DNA from 3 places in the Pseudomonas tohonis genome. Region 3 is predicted to be linked to each of the others. Evidence: riboswitches for the same ligand, from Rfam matches in the RefSeq annotation. Region 3 holds a riboswitch; each other region holds the start of a gene.
What was found. Region 3 has a riboswitch for cobalamin ahead of cobG (precorrin-3B synthase). Riboswitches for the same ligand answer to the same signal wherever they lie in the genome.
Positions count from the first base shown of each region.

Region 1 (3,247 bases), 3.3 Mb from region 3:
CCGGATCAATGCCTCGGTGGCCTCTTCCCAGGGCACCACGCTGGGGCTCACCAGCATCGGGTCGCAATGCCCCTGCTCCACCAGCTCCAGCACCCTGGGGATGTGCGGGCGCACGCTGCAGGCGCCGACCGACAGGGTGACGTCGCGCATGTACATGCCGAACAGCGGGATGGCCGGGTCCTCGAAGATGATGCCGATGCACGAGCAATGCCCGCCCGGCGCCAGCGCCAGCAGGCCGGTACGCAGCGCCTGCGGGTCGCGGGTGGCGGACACCACCAGGTCGTAGCGCTCGTTCAGCGCGCCATCGGCGCCGTTGCGCAGGGTCGCGCCGCTGCGCACGGCCAACTCGTCGCGGTAGCCGTCGCCATCCAGGTAATCCACCTCGGCCGCCCCGGCGGCGCGGGCCATCTGCACCGCGAGGATGCCCAGGCTCTCGGTGCCGCCCACCACCAGCACTTTCGCCTCCTCCCGTGTGGCCAGCGGGCGGCTGGCAGCCACCCAGGCATCGGTGAGGTTGTCGCTGGCGCTGGCCACGGCCACCGGGTCCAGCCCCGGGGGCAGCGGCACCAGCATGGCGTCGGCGAAAGGCACCCGCACCACCTCGGAGAACAGCCCGCCCCAGTGCCCGCCCGCCGGCACGCCATAGGCCGCATGCCGGGCGACGCCGGTGCAGGCCGTGCTGCGCCCCGCCAGGCACTGGCGACAGGTGCCGCAGGCGATCTTCCAGGGCACCGAGACCAGGTCGCCACGCTTGACCGTGCCCACCTGCGCGCCCACTTCGAGCACCTCCGCCACGCACTCGTGGCCCAGGGCGAAGGGCGGCTTGAACGGCGTGAGGCCGGCGATCAGGCGCCGGTCGAGGTCGCAGGAGGCCGAGGCGATGGGCCGCACCAGCGCCGCCAGCGGCGAATCCAGCAGGGGCGACGGCGCGTCCTCCCAGGCGAGGCGTCCCGCCCCTTTGACGATGAGTTCGCGCATGGCTCAGTCCCTCACGCTGAAGGTGGTGGTGGCACGGGCGCAGAGCTTGCCGCTGGCGTCGACCACCTGCGCATCGCAGATCGCCAGGCTGCGGGTGCGCTCCACCACCCAACCCTCGACGCGGTAGAGCTCGCCAGCCTTGAGCGGGCGCAGGTACTTCACCCCGAGGTCCACCGTCGCGTACTGCGCATCGCCCGGCAGGGTGGAGAACAGCGCGAGGCCGGCGGCACCGTCCAGGCAGGTGGCGGTGAAGCCGCCGTGCACTGTCCTGGCCGGGTTGAGGTGGCGCACATCGGGCCGAGCCTCGATGAAGATGCGCCCGGGCTCCACGTCCACCGCCATCATCCCCATGGTCTCGCCGATGGCAGGTGCGGGCAGCTTGCCGGCGATCACCGCCTGGAGGATCTGCAGGCCGGAGGGAGGGGTTCTGTTCGGGGTATCGGTCATCTCGGGGCTCCTGGCTCTGCCGGGGTCGGCGAGCGGTTTCGGGGGGATGGTCAGCCCCCACCGGGCCAGCGCGAGGGAATCGCCCTGCAGCCCGTGGACGGACGATACGTGAGCGCAGAATCTCAAATCAACATTGTTGATATGACAAAGAAGAAGGCATTCCGGCAACGCCGTTAAGGCTCTGGAATGGGGGTTTGCGCCATCCCGCGCACCACTTCGGCGTTGACGCCCGGGCGCGCGGATGGTCATATGCCCGCCGTTCCAGGTGTCCCACGCCGTCGTGCGTGGGGTGAAACGGGAAGCCGGTGCGTCCATCAGGACCAGTCCGGCGCTGCCCCCGCAACGGTAAGCGAGCGCTGCATTCGATACGCCACTGTGCCCACGGCATGGGAAGGCGAATGCGGCGTGATCCTCGCAAGCCCGGAGACCGGCCTGGAACATCGATAGGCAAACCCGCGGTGGGCGGGCACGGGCCGGTTTCTCGCACGGGTGCACGCGCCCGCGCGCGCCTTTGCATTCCCTCCGGGCTCCATTCATTCCTGACGTGATAGGAACGACATGACCCGTACCCTCAGCTCCAACGCTCCGGCGAGCGCCGCCCTCGGCCTGCTCGCGCTGTCCATCTCCTTCTCCCTGCACGCCGACGACGGCACCCTGGCGCTACCGGCCACCGCCGTCACCGGCCAGGCGGACGACACCGCCATCCGCCTCGACACGCCCGTGCCCGCCGGCTCGCGCCTGGGCCTGTCCGCCCTGGAAACCCCGGCCAGCACCAGCGCCATCAGCGGTGACGAGGTGCGCGCACGCAACAACGCCACCGTGCAGGACGCCGTGACCCGCAGCCCCGGCATCACCCACATCGGCACCCCCGGCAACGGCGGCACCGCCCTCTCGGCCCGGGGCTTCACCGGCCACGCCTCGGTGATGCAGCTGTACGACGGCACGCGCTTCTACACCGGCATGGGCACCACCACCTTCCCCACCGACCCGTGGATGGTGGAACGCATCGACGTGATCCGTGGCCCGGCCTCGGTGCTCTACGGCGAAGGCGCCACGGGCGCGGTGATCAACGTGGTGCCGAAGAAGCCCTTCGACGGCGAGATCCGCAACCGCCTGCGCCTGGGCTATGGCTCCGACGACCGCCAGCAGATGGCCCTGGACAGCGGCGGCTCGCTCACCGACACCCTGAGCTACCGCCTCAACCTCAACCGCGAGGCCAGCCACGGCTGGATCGACCGGGGCGACTCGAAGAACCTCGGCCTCAGCGCCGCCCTGCGCTGGCAGGCCAGCGACGAGCTGGCCTTCACCCTGGCCCACGACCAGGGCGACCTGCAGCCGATGAACTACTTCGGCACGCCGCTGATCAACGGCCACCTGTGGGGCAGCCTGAAAGACAGGAACTACAACCTGCACAACGCCGAGCTGCACTACAACGACCAGTGGACCCGGCTCACCGCCGACTGGACGCCCAGCGAAGGCTTCAGCGCCAGCAACCAGCTCTACCACATCAAGAGCCGCCGCTACTGGCGCAACGCCGAGGCCTACACCTGGGACGCCGGCCGGGGCCAGCTGGAGCGTGCCGAGCAGCTGCGCATCAAGCACGAGCAGGAGCAGATCGGCGACCGCCAGACCTTCACCTTCGACCATGCGTTGTTCGGCCTCGACAGCCGCACCCTGGTGGGCGGCGAGTTCAACCGCATCCGCTTCGACCTGCTGAACAACGCGCCCTACACCGACATCGGCGGCGACTATGTCGACCCGTGGAACCCGGCCCCCGGCTACTACCAGAGCGCCTCGGCCTACCGCCCGCACTCGCGCAGCG
Region 1 is NZ_AP023189.1:4,203,430-4,206,676, forward strand. It holds gene HSX14_RS19035 (zinc-dependent alcohol dehydrogenase) at 1-978, opposite strand, end outside; gene HSX14_RS19040 (PaaI family thioesterase) at 982-1,425, opposite strand; cobalamin riboswitch at 1,672-1,875, shown strand; gene HSX14_RS19045 (TonB-dependent receptor) at 1,984-3,247, shown strand, end outside.
Region 1: it holds a riboswitch for cobalamin, as region 3 does, so the genes downstream of both, HSX14_RS19045 (TonB-dependent receptor) here and cobG (precorrin-3B synthase) in region 3, are expected to answer to the same signal.

Region 2 (3,247 bases), 3.2 Mb from region 3:
CAGTCGTGCTCCCCGGTGAGCGCGGCCTCGAAGCTCTCGGAGGTTTCCGCATCCAGGCCCGGGTTGCCGTAGCCGGGGTAGTACAGCTCGTTGAAGCTGGGCGCCTTGAAGGCGGTGCCGTAGCCGAGGCTGAAGCGCAACGCGTCGCTGAGCGCATAGCCCCAGGCGGCGCTGCCGGTGTCGTGGGTGCCGAACTGTTCGTTGTCGTCACGGCGCAGCGACAGCTGCCAGTCCTGCTGGCCGGCCTGCCCCAGGTACTGGGCGAACCAGCCCTGGTTGCGGCGCGAATCCTGCTCGAAGGCGGTGGAGCTGCTGACCTGGTCGCGCTGCCAGTCGTAGCCCAGGGTCAGCACATGGCCTTCGGCGAGGGTCAGGTCGTTGAGCCAGGAAGCGCTGTCGCGCTTGGAGTCGAAGCGGGCGTCGAACAGGCCATCGGTGTGGCTGATGGACTTGTCCTCGCTGCGGCCGGCCCGGAGGGTGATGTTCCAGATGTCCTGGGGGCTGAAGCGGGCGCGGCCGCCGATCACCTCCTGGCGGTTGTCGGCGTTGGCGCCGTGGCCGCCGAGGGGATGCAGGTAACCACCGTTGTCGATGTCGTCGTAGTCGTTATGGGCCTTGGCGCGCATCAGCGTGCCGTCCACCGCCAGCCCACCGAGTTGCACACCGGCGTTGAGGGTGCCGGACAGGTTGCGGTAGCCGTCGGCGTCGGGCTCGTAGTAGTTGCTGCCCTGGCGGCGGGAGTTGATGCCGTCGGTGTCCTGGCTGCTGACGCCGAGGTTGTACCAGGCCTGCTCGTCGCCACCGGCCACCCCGGCGCTGCCCTGATAGCTGTCATGGGTGCCGTAGCCGGCGGAGAACCAGGGCTTGGCCGCGCCCTCGCCATGCCCCTTGCGGGTGAAGATCTGGATCACCCCGCCGATGGCTTCGGAGCCGTAGAGGCTGGAGCGCGGGCCACGGACCACTTCGATGCGCTCGATCAGCTCCACCGGCAGGTCCTGGAAGGCCGCCAGACCGGCGCTGACGGAGCCGATCTTCACGCCATCGACCAGCACCAGCACGTGGTCGGATTCGCTGCCACGCATGAACAGCGTGGTGTTCTTGCCCGGGCCGCCGTTGTTGCTGAGGGTGACGCCCGGCACCTTGCGCAGCAGTTCCGGCAACGAGCTGGCCTGGCTGCGCTCGATGGCCTCGCGGTCGATCACGGTGGTGGCGGCCAGGCTGGCGCGCACGGGCTGCTCGCTGCGGGTGGCCGTGACTACCTGCTCGTCGAGTTCGAGGGGGGCTGCGGCCAGCGGGGAAATGCACGAGATGCCGAGAACAGCCAGCAGCGCCGGCCTCGGGGAAGCGTTTCGGTTCAAGATCGGTCTCCGTCGCGCCACCCGCGCGACCTCCTGGGGTGATGCATGGGGCGATCCCATGCGCAGTCACACCAGGCCGGTCTCCGGGCTTGCGAGTGGAACCGTCGGTTCCCCGACCGCGCCTTCCCATGCCGGGGCACAGTGGCTGGATGCGGTGGATGACTCGCCTACCGTTGCGGGGGCAGCGCCGGATTCTTCGGGAGAATGGACCGGCTTCCCTGTTTCACCCCGGCGGCATGGCCGCGGGGCACCTGATGCAAGGCGCGCAGCTTAGTGGCCGCTGTGGTCAGGGTCAATCGACGGGCGGCAGGCGGAAAAAAGGGTCGAACCGATGGCCGCGGGCCTGCGTCCACTCAACAGGACCCACTCCATGAGGAGACTTCCGATGATCCGCGAACGCTATGCCTCCTGCATCCAGGCCTGCAACGCCTGCGCCATCGCCTGTGAACACTGCGCCGCCTCCTGCCTGCGCGAGGAAGACGCCGCGCACATGGCGCTGTGCATCCGCACCGACCGCGACTGCGCCGACCTGTGCCGCCTCGCCGCCCTGCTGATGGCCCGCGACAGCCCCCTGGCCGACGAGATCTGCCGCCTCTGCGCCATCGCCTGCCAGGCCTGCGCCGAGGAATGCGCCAAGCACGACCACGACCACTGCCAGGAATGCGCGCAAGCCTGCCAGCGCTGCGCGGAGGAGTGCGAGGTGATGGCTAAGGCGGCTTGACGCCGCTCAATGCCTCGGTTCGAACCCCGCCGGCTTGCCCGCCAGCCAGTCGACGAAGGTGCGCAGGCGCTCGTCGGACATCAGCGCCTCGCGGGTGTTGTAGGTCAGCGCCAGTTCCTTTTCGCTGAACAGGCGGTGGATCTGGTTGTGGCAGGGACGGCAGACCCAGAGGGTGGCGGTGATGCGCTCGCTGCGGGCGAAGCGTTTCTGCACGTAGGTCTTGCTGTGCAGCGCCTTTGGGATCAGGTGGTGGCGGGTCAGGGGCGCGGCGCGCCGGCAGAGCTCGCAGGCGTCCGGCTGGGGTGGCAGGCGGATGGGCTCGGCCATGGGCTCAGCGCTTGCGGCAGAGGGTCAGCCCGTCGCCGATGGGGAGCAGCGAGAGGTCGATGCGGGCATCGGTCTTGAGCGCGCGGTTCAGGGCCTGGATGGCGCGGGTGTCGGCGCTGTCGGGGTTGGCCTCCAGCACGCGGCCGCTCCACAGCACGTTGTCGAACAGCACCAGCCCACCGCTGCGCACCAGGGCCAGGGCGTGCTCCAGGTAGGCGGGGTAGTTGGCCTTGTCGGCGTCGATGAAGATCAGGTCGAAGCTGCCGGACTGCCCTTCCTGCTCCAGGCGGCCGAGGGTTTCCAGGGCGGGGGCCAGGTGCAGGTCGATGCAGTCCTCGACGCCCGCCTCCTGCCAGTAGCGCCGGGCGACGGCGTTGTAGTCGCCGGGCAGGTCGCAGCAGAGGATGCGGCCGTCCGCCGGCATCGCCTCGGCCATCACCAGGGCGCTGTAGCCGGTGAAGGTGCCGACTTCCAGGATGCGTCGCGCTCCGGTGAGCCGCACCAGCATGGCCATGAACTGGCCCTGCTCGGGGGCGATCTGCCAGCGCGCGGTGGGCAGCAGCGCGGTTTCCTCGCGCAGGCGCGCGAGCAACGGCGTCTCGCGCAGGGAGACGTCGATCAGGTAGCGGTAGAGGTCGTCGTCAAGGTTGAGCGTCCGGGTGGTCATGCAGCCTCTCAGGGCGTGCTCGCCAGGTGCGAATCGAGCAGCACGCGCTTGGCGTTCAGGTAGCTTTTCTGCCAGTAGCTGTTGGACAGGCTGTCGAGGCGCACCGTTCCGCCACTGGAGGGCGCGTGGACGAAGCGGCCCTCGCCCACGTAGATGCCGGCGTGGCTGACCTGG
Region 2 is NZ_AP023189.1:4,577,195-4,580,441, forward strand. It holds gene btuB (TonB-dependent vitamin B12 receptor) at 1-1,358, opposite strand, end outside; cobalamin riboswitch at 1,416-1,628, opposite strand; gene HSX14_RS20705 (four-helix bundle copper-binding protein) at 1,744-2,079, shown strand; gene HSX14_RS20710 (hypothetical protein) at 2,086-2,406, opposite strand; gene HSX14_RS20715 (O-methyltransferase) at 2,411-3,073, opposite strand; gene HSX14_RS20720 (C40 family peptidase) at 3,082-3,247, opposite strand, start outside.
Region 2: it holds a riboswitch for cobalamin, as region 3 does, so the genes downstream of both, btuB (TonB-dependent vitamin B12 receptor) here and cobG (precorrin-3B synthase) in region 3, are expected to answer to the same signal.

Region 3 (3,247 bases):
TGCGCTCGGCACCCAGCTACGCATGCTTCACCACCTCGAGGAGGGTGATGGGCAATGCCGAGCGCCAGGTGTCGAAGCCACCCAGGGGCTGGGCCTGGGCGATGGCGATGCGGGTCAGCTCGCCGCCATGGGCGTCGCGGAAGGCCACCAGCACCGCCTCGCTCTGCAGGGTCACGGCGTTGGCCACCAGGCGGCCGCCGGGCTTGAGCCGGCCCCAGCACTGCTCCAGCACGCCGGGCTCGGTGACGCCGCCGCCGATGAACACCGCATCGGGCGCGGGCAGGCCATCGAGTGCGGCGGGGGCCTGGCCGGCCACCAGTTGCAGGCCGGGCACGCCGAGGGCGTCGCGGTTGTGGCGGATATGCCCCTGGCGGCCTTCGTCGGCCTCGACGGCGATGGCACGGCAGCCCGGGTGGGCACGCATCCACTCGATGCCGATGGAGCCGCTGCCGGCACCCACGTCCCAGAGCAGTTGCCCCGGTCGCGGCGCCAGGCGCGCGAGGGTGATGGCGCGCACGTCGCGCTTGGTCAGTTGGCCGTCGTGGCGGTAGGCGTCGTCCGGCAGGCCGCAGGTCAGCGGCAGGTGGCGGGCCTGCTCGCCGGCACGGCAGTCGATGGCGACCAGGTTGAGGGCCGCGACCCGGGTGGCGGACCAGTCGCCGGCGACGCCGTCGATGCGCCGTTCGGCCGGGCCGCCCAGGTGTTCCAGCACGGTCATGGCGCTGGGCCCGAAGCCCCTCTCGGCCAGCAGCGCGGCGATGGCGGCAGGGCTGTCGCCGTCATTGCTCAGCACCAGCAGGCGGGCGCCGTCATGCAGATGCAGGTTGAGCGCCGCCAACGGACGCGCCACCAGGGAGACCAGCGTGGCGTCCTGCAACGGCCAGCCCAGGCGCGCGGCGGCGAGGGAGGCGGACGAGGGGGCCGGCAGTACGCGCAGCTCCTCGGCGGGCAGCTGCCGTGCAAGGCTGGCCCCCACGCCGAACAGCATCGGGTCGCCGCTGGCCAGCACGCACACCGGCGCGCCACGACGCTGCAGCAACGGCTCCAGGGTGAAGGGGCTGGGCCAGGCGCTGCGCCGGGCGCGGATGCAGCGGGGCAGCAATTCCAGCTGGCGCGGCGCGCCCACCACCTCCTCGGCGGCCAGCAGGGCATGGCGCGCGGCCTTGCCCAGGCCGGCGTAGCCGTCCTCGCCTATCCCCACCAGCGTCAGCCAGGGCTGCATGCAGTTTTCCTCGTATCCGACCGTGCCGCGTCCATTGGGCATCCGACAACCAGCCGCATCCCACAGCCGTGCAAAGCGGGCATAATAGCGCCCTTCACCGGTTGCCGGAGCGCCCACTGCGCCCGGCCTAAGAGGGAACACGGTCAAAGCCGTGGCTGCCCCCGCAACTGTATGCAGCGAGTCCTCGCGATCCGTGCCACTGGGAAACCGGGAAGGCCGCGACGGATACCGACCTGCCAGCCAGGAGACCTGCCGGTGACACCAGTCGCGTGTGCACGCATCGAGCGGGGTGTCTCGGTGCCAGGGTTCCCTTGCGGGGGGACACGGTCGCCGCGGCAACTGACCCGGTGACCACGGTGAACCACGCTCCCTCCAGCGCTCCATCCGTCCGCCCCTCGGCCTGCCCGGGGCTGCTGCGCATCGTCCCGGCGAAGGACGGCGGCATCTGCCGCATCAAGCTGCCCTGCGGCCGCCTGCAAGCCGGTGCCGCCGAGGCCCTGGCGCTGGCCGCCCACGGGTATTCCGGCGGCGTGCTGGAGGCCACCAACCGCGCCAACCTGCAGATCCGTGGCGTGCATCCGGGCCGCGAACAGGCGCTGATCGCCGAGCTGCTGGCCATCGGCCTGGGCGCCGCGACGCCGGGTGCGGACGATGTGCGCAACCTGATGGTCAGCCCCGCCGCCGGGCTCGACCCGAGCGCGCTGCAGGACGTCCGTCCGCTGGCCACGCGCCTGCTGGCCCTGCTGGAGGACAACCCGCGCTTCCACGCGCTCTCGCCCAAGTTCGCCCTGCTGCTGGACGGCGGCGAGGGCCTGGCGATGCTCGACCACCCCAACGACATCTGGCTGGCCGCCATGGAGCCCGGCAAGGACGGCCTGTTCGCCTTTGGCCTGGCCGGCTGTCCGCCCCGGGAGGCCAGCGACCCGCCCGCCCTGGCGGCGGTGCCCGGCGCCCGGGTGCCGGCCCTGGTGGAAGCGCTGCTCGAGCTCTTCCTCGAACGGGCCGCGCCGCAGCAGGCGCGCATGCGCGACCTGCTCGGCAGCCTCGGCGCCGATCAGCTGCTGGCCGAGCTGCGCCAGCGCCTGCCCTTCCCCCTGCTGGACGCCGGTGGCTGGCGCCGCGCCGCCACCGACCTGCGCCCCATCGGCGTGCTGCCGCAGGCGCAGGCCGGGCTGTGGCTGGTCGGCGCACTCCCGCCCCTGGGGCGCCTGCAGGCGGGCCAGTTGCTGGCCCTCGCCGAACTGGCCCGGCGCCACGGCGACGGCAGCCTGCACGTGACGCCCTGGCAATCCGTGCTGCTGCCCAACGTGCCGGAACGGGAAACCGCCCCGCTGCTGGCCGGGCTCGCCGCCCTGGGCCTGTGCACCGAGGCCGACGCGCCACTGGCGCGCCTCCAGGCCTGCACCGGGTCGGCCGGCTGCGCCAAGGGCCTGGCCGACACCAAGGCCGACGCCCTGACCCTCGCCGCCACACTGCCCGACGGCGCGCGGGTGCACCTGTGCGGCTGCCCGCGCTCCTGCGCCGCCGCCCATGTGGCGCCGCTGACCCTGCTGGCCACGGGCGACGGCCACTACGACCTCTATCGACGCGACGACGGCGCCGGTGGCTTCGGCCGCCCGCTGGCGCGCGACCTGGACATACACGCGGCGGCCGCCTGGCTGGCCGCCGCGCCTGACAGCTGGAGCTCCACCGAATGATCGATTACATCCGCGATGGTCAGGAGATCTATCGCCATTCCTTCTCCATCATCCGCGCCGAGGCGGACCTCTCCGCCATCCCGCCGGACCTGGAGAAGCTCGCCGTGCGCGTGATCCACGCCTGCGGCATGGTCGACGTGGTGCAGGACCTGCGCTTCTCCCCCGGCGCCGGTGCCGCCGGCCGCGCGGCCATCGCCGCCGGCGCGCCGATCCTCTGCGACGCGCGCATGGTGGCCGAGGGCGTGACCCGTGCGCGCCTGCCGGCGAACAACGAGGTGATCTGCACCCTCAACGACGCCAGCGTGCCGGAGCTCGCCCGCACGCTGGG
Region 3 is NZ_AP023189.1:916,272-919,518, reverse strand. It holds gene cbiE (precorrin-6y C5,15-methyltransferase (decarboxylating) subunit CbiE) at 17-1,222, opposite strand; cobalamin riboswitch at 1,304-1,493, shown strand; gene cobG (precorrin-3B synthase) at 1,570-2,919, shown strand; gene HSX14_RS04240 (precorrin-8X methylmutase) at 2,916-3,247, shown strand, end outside.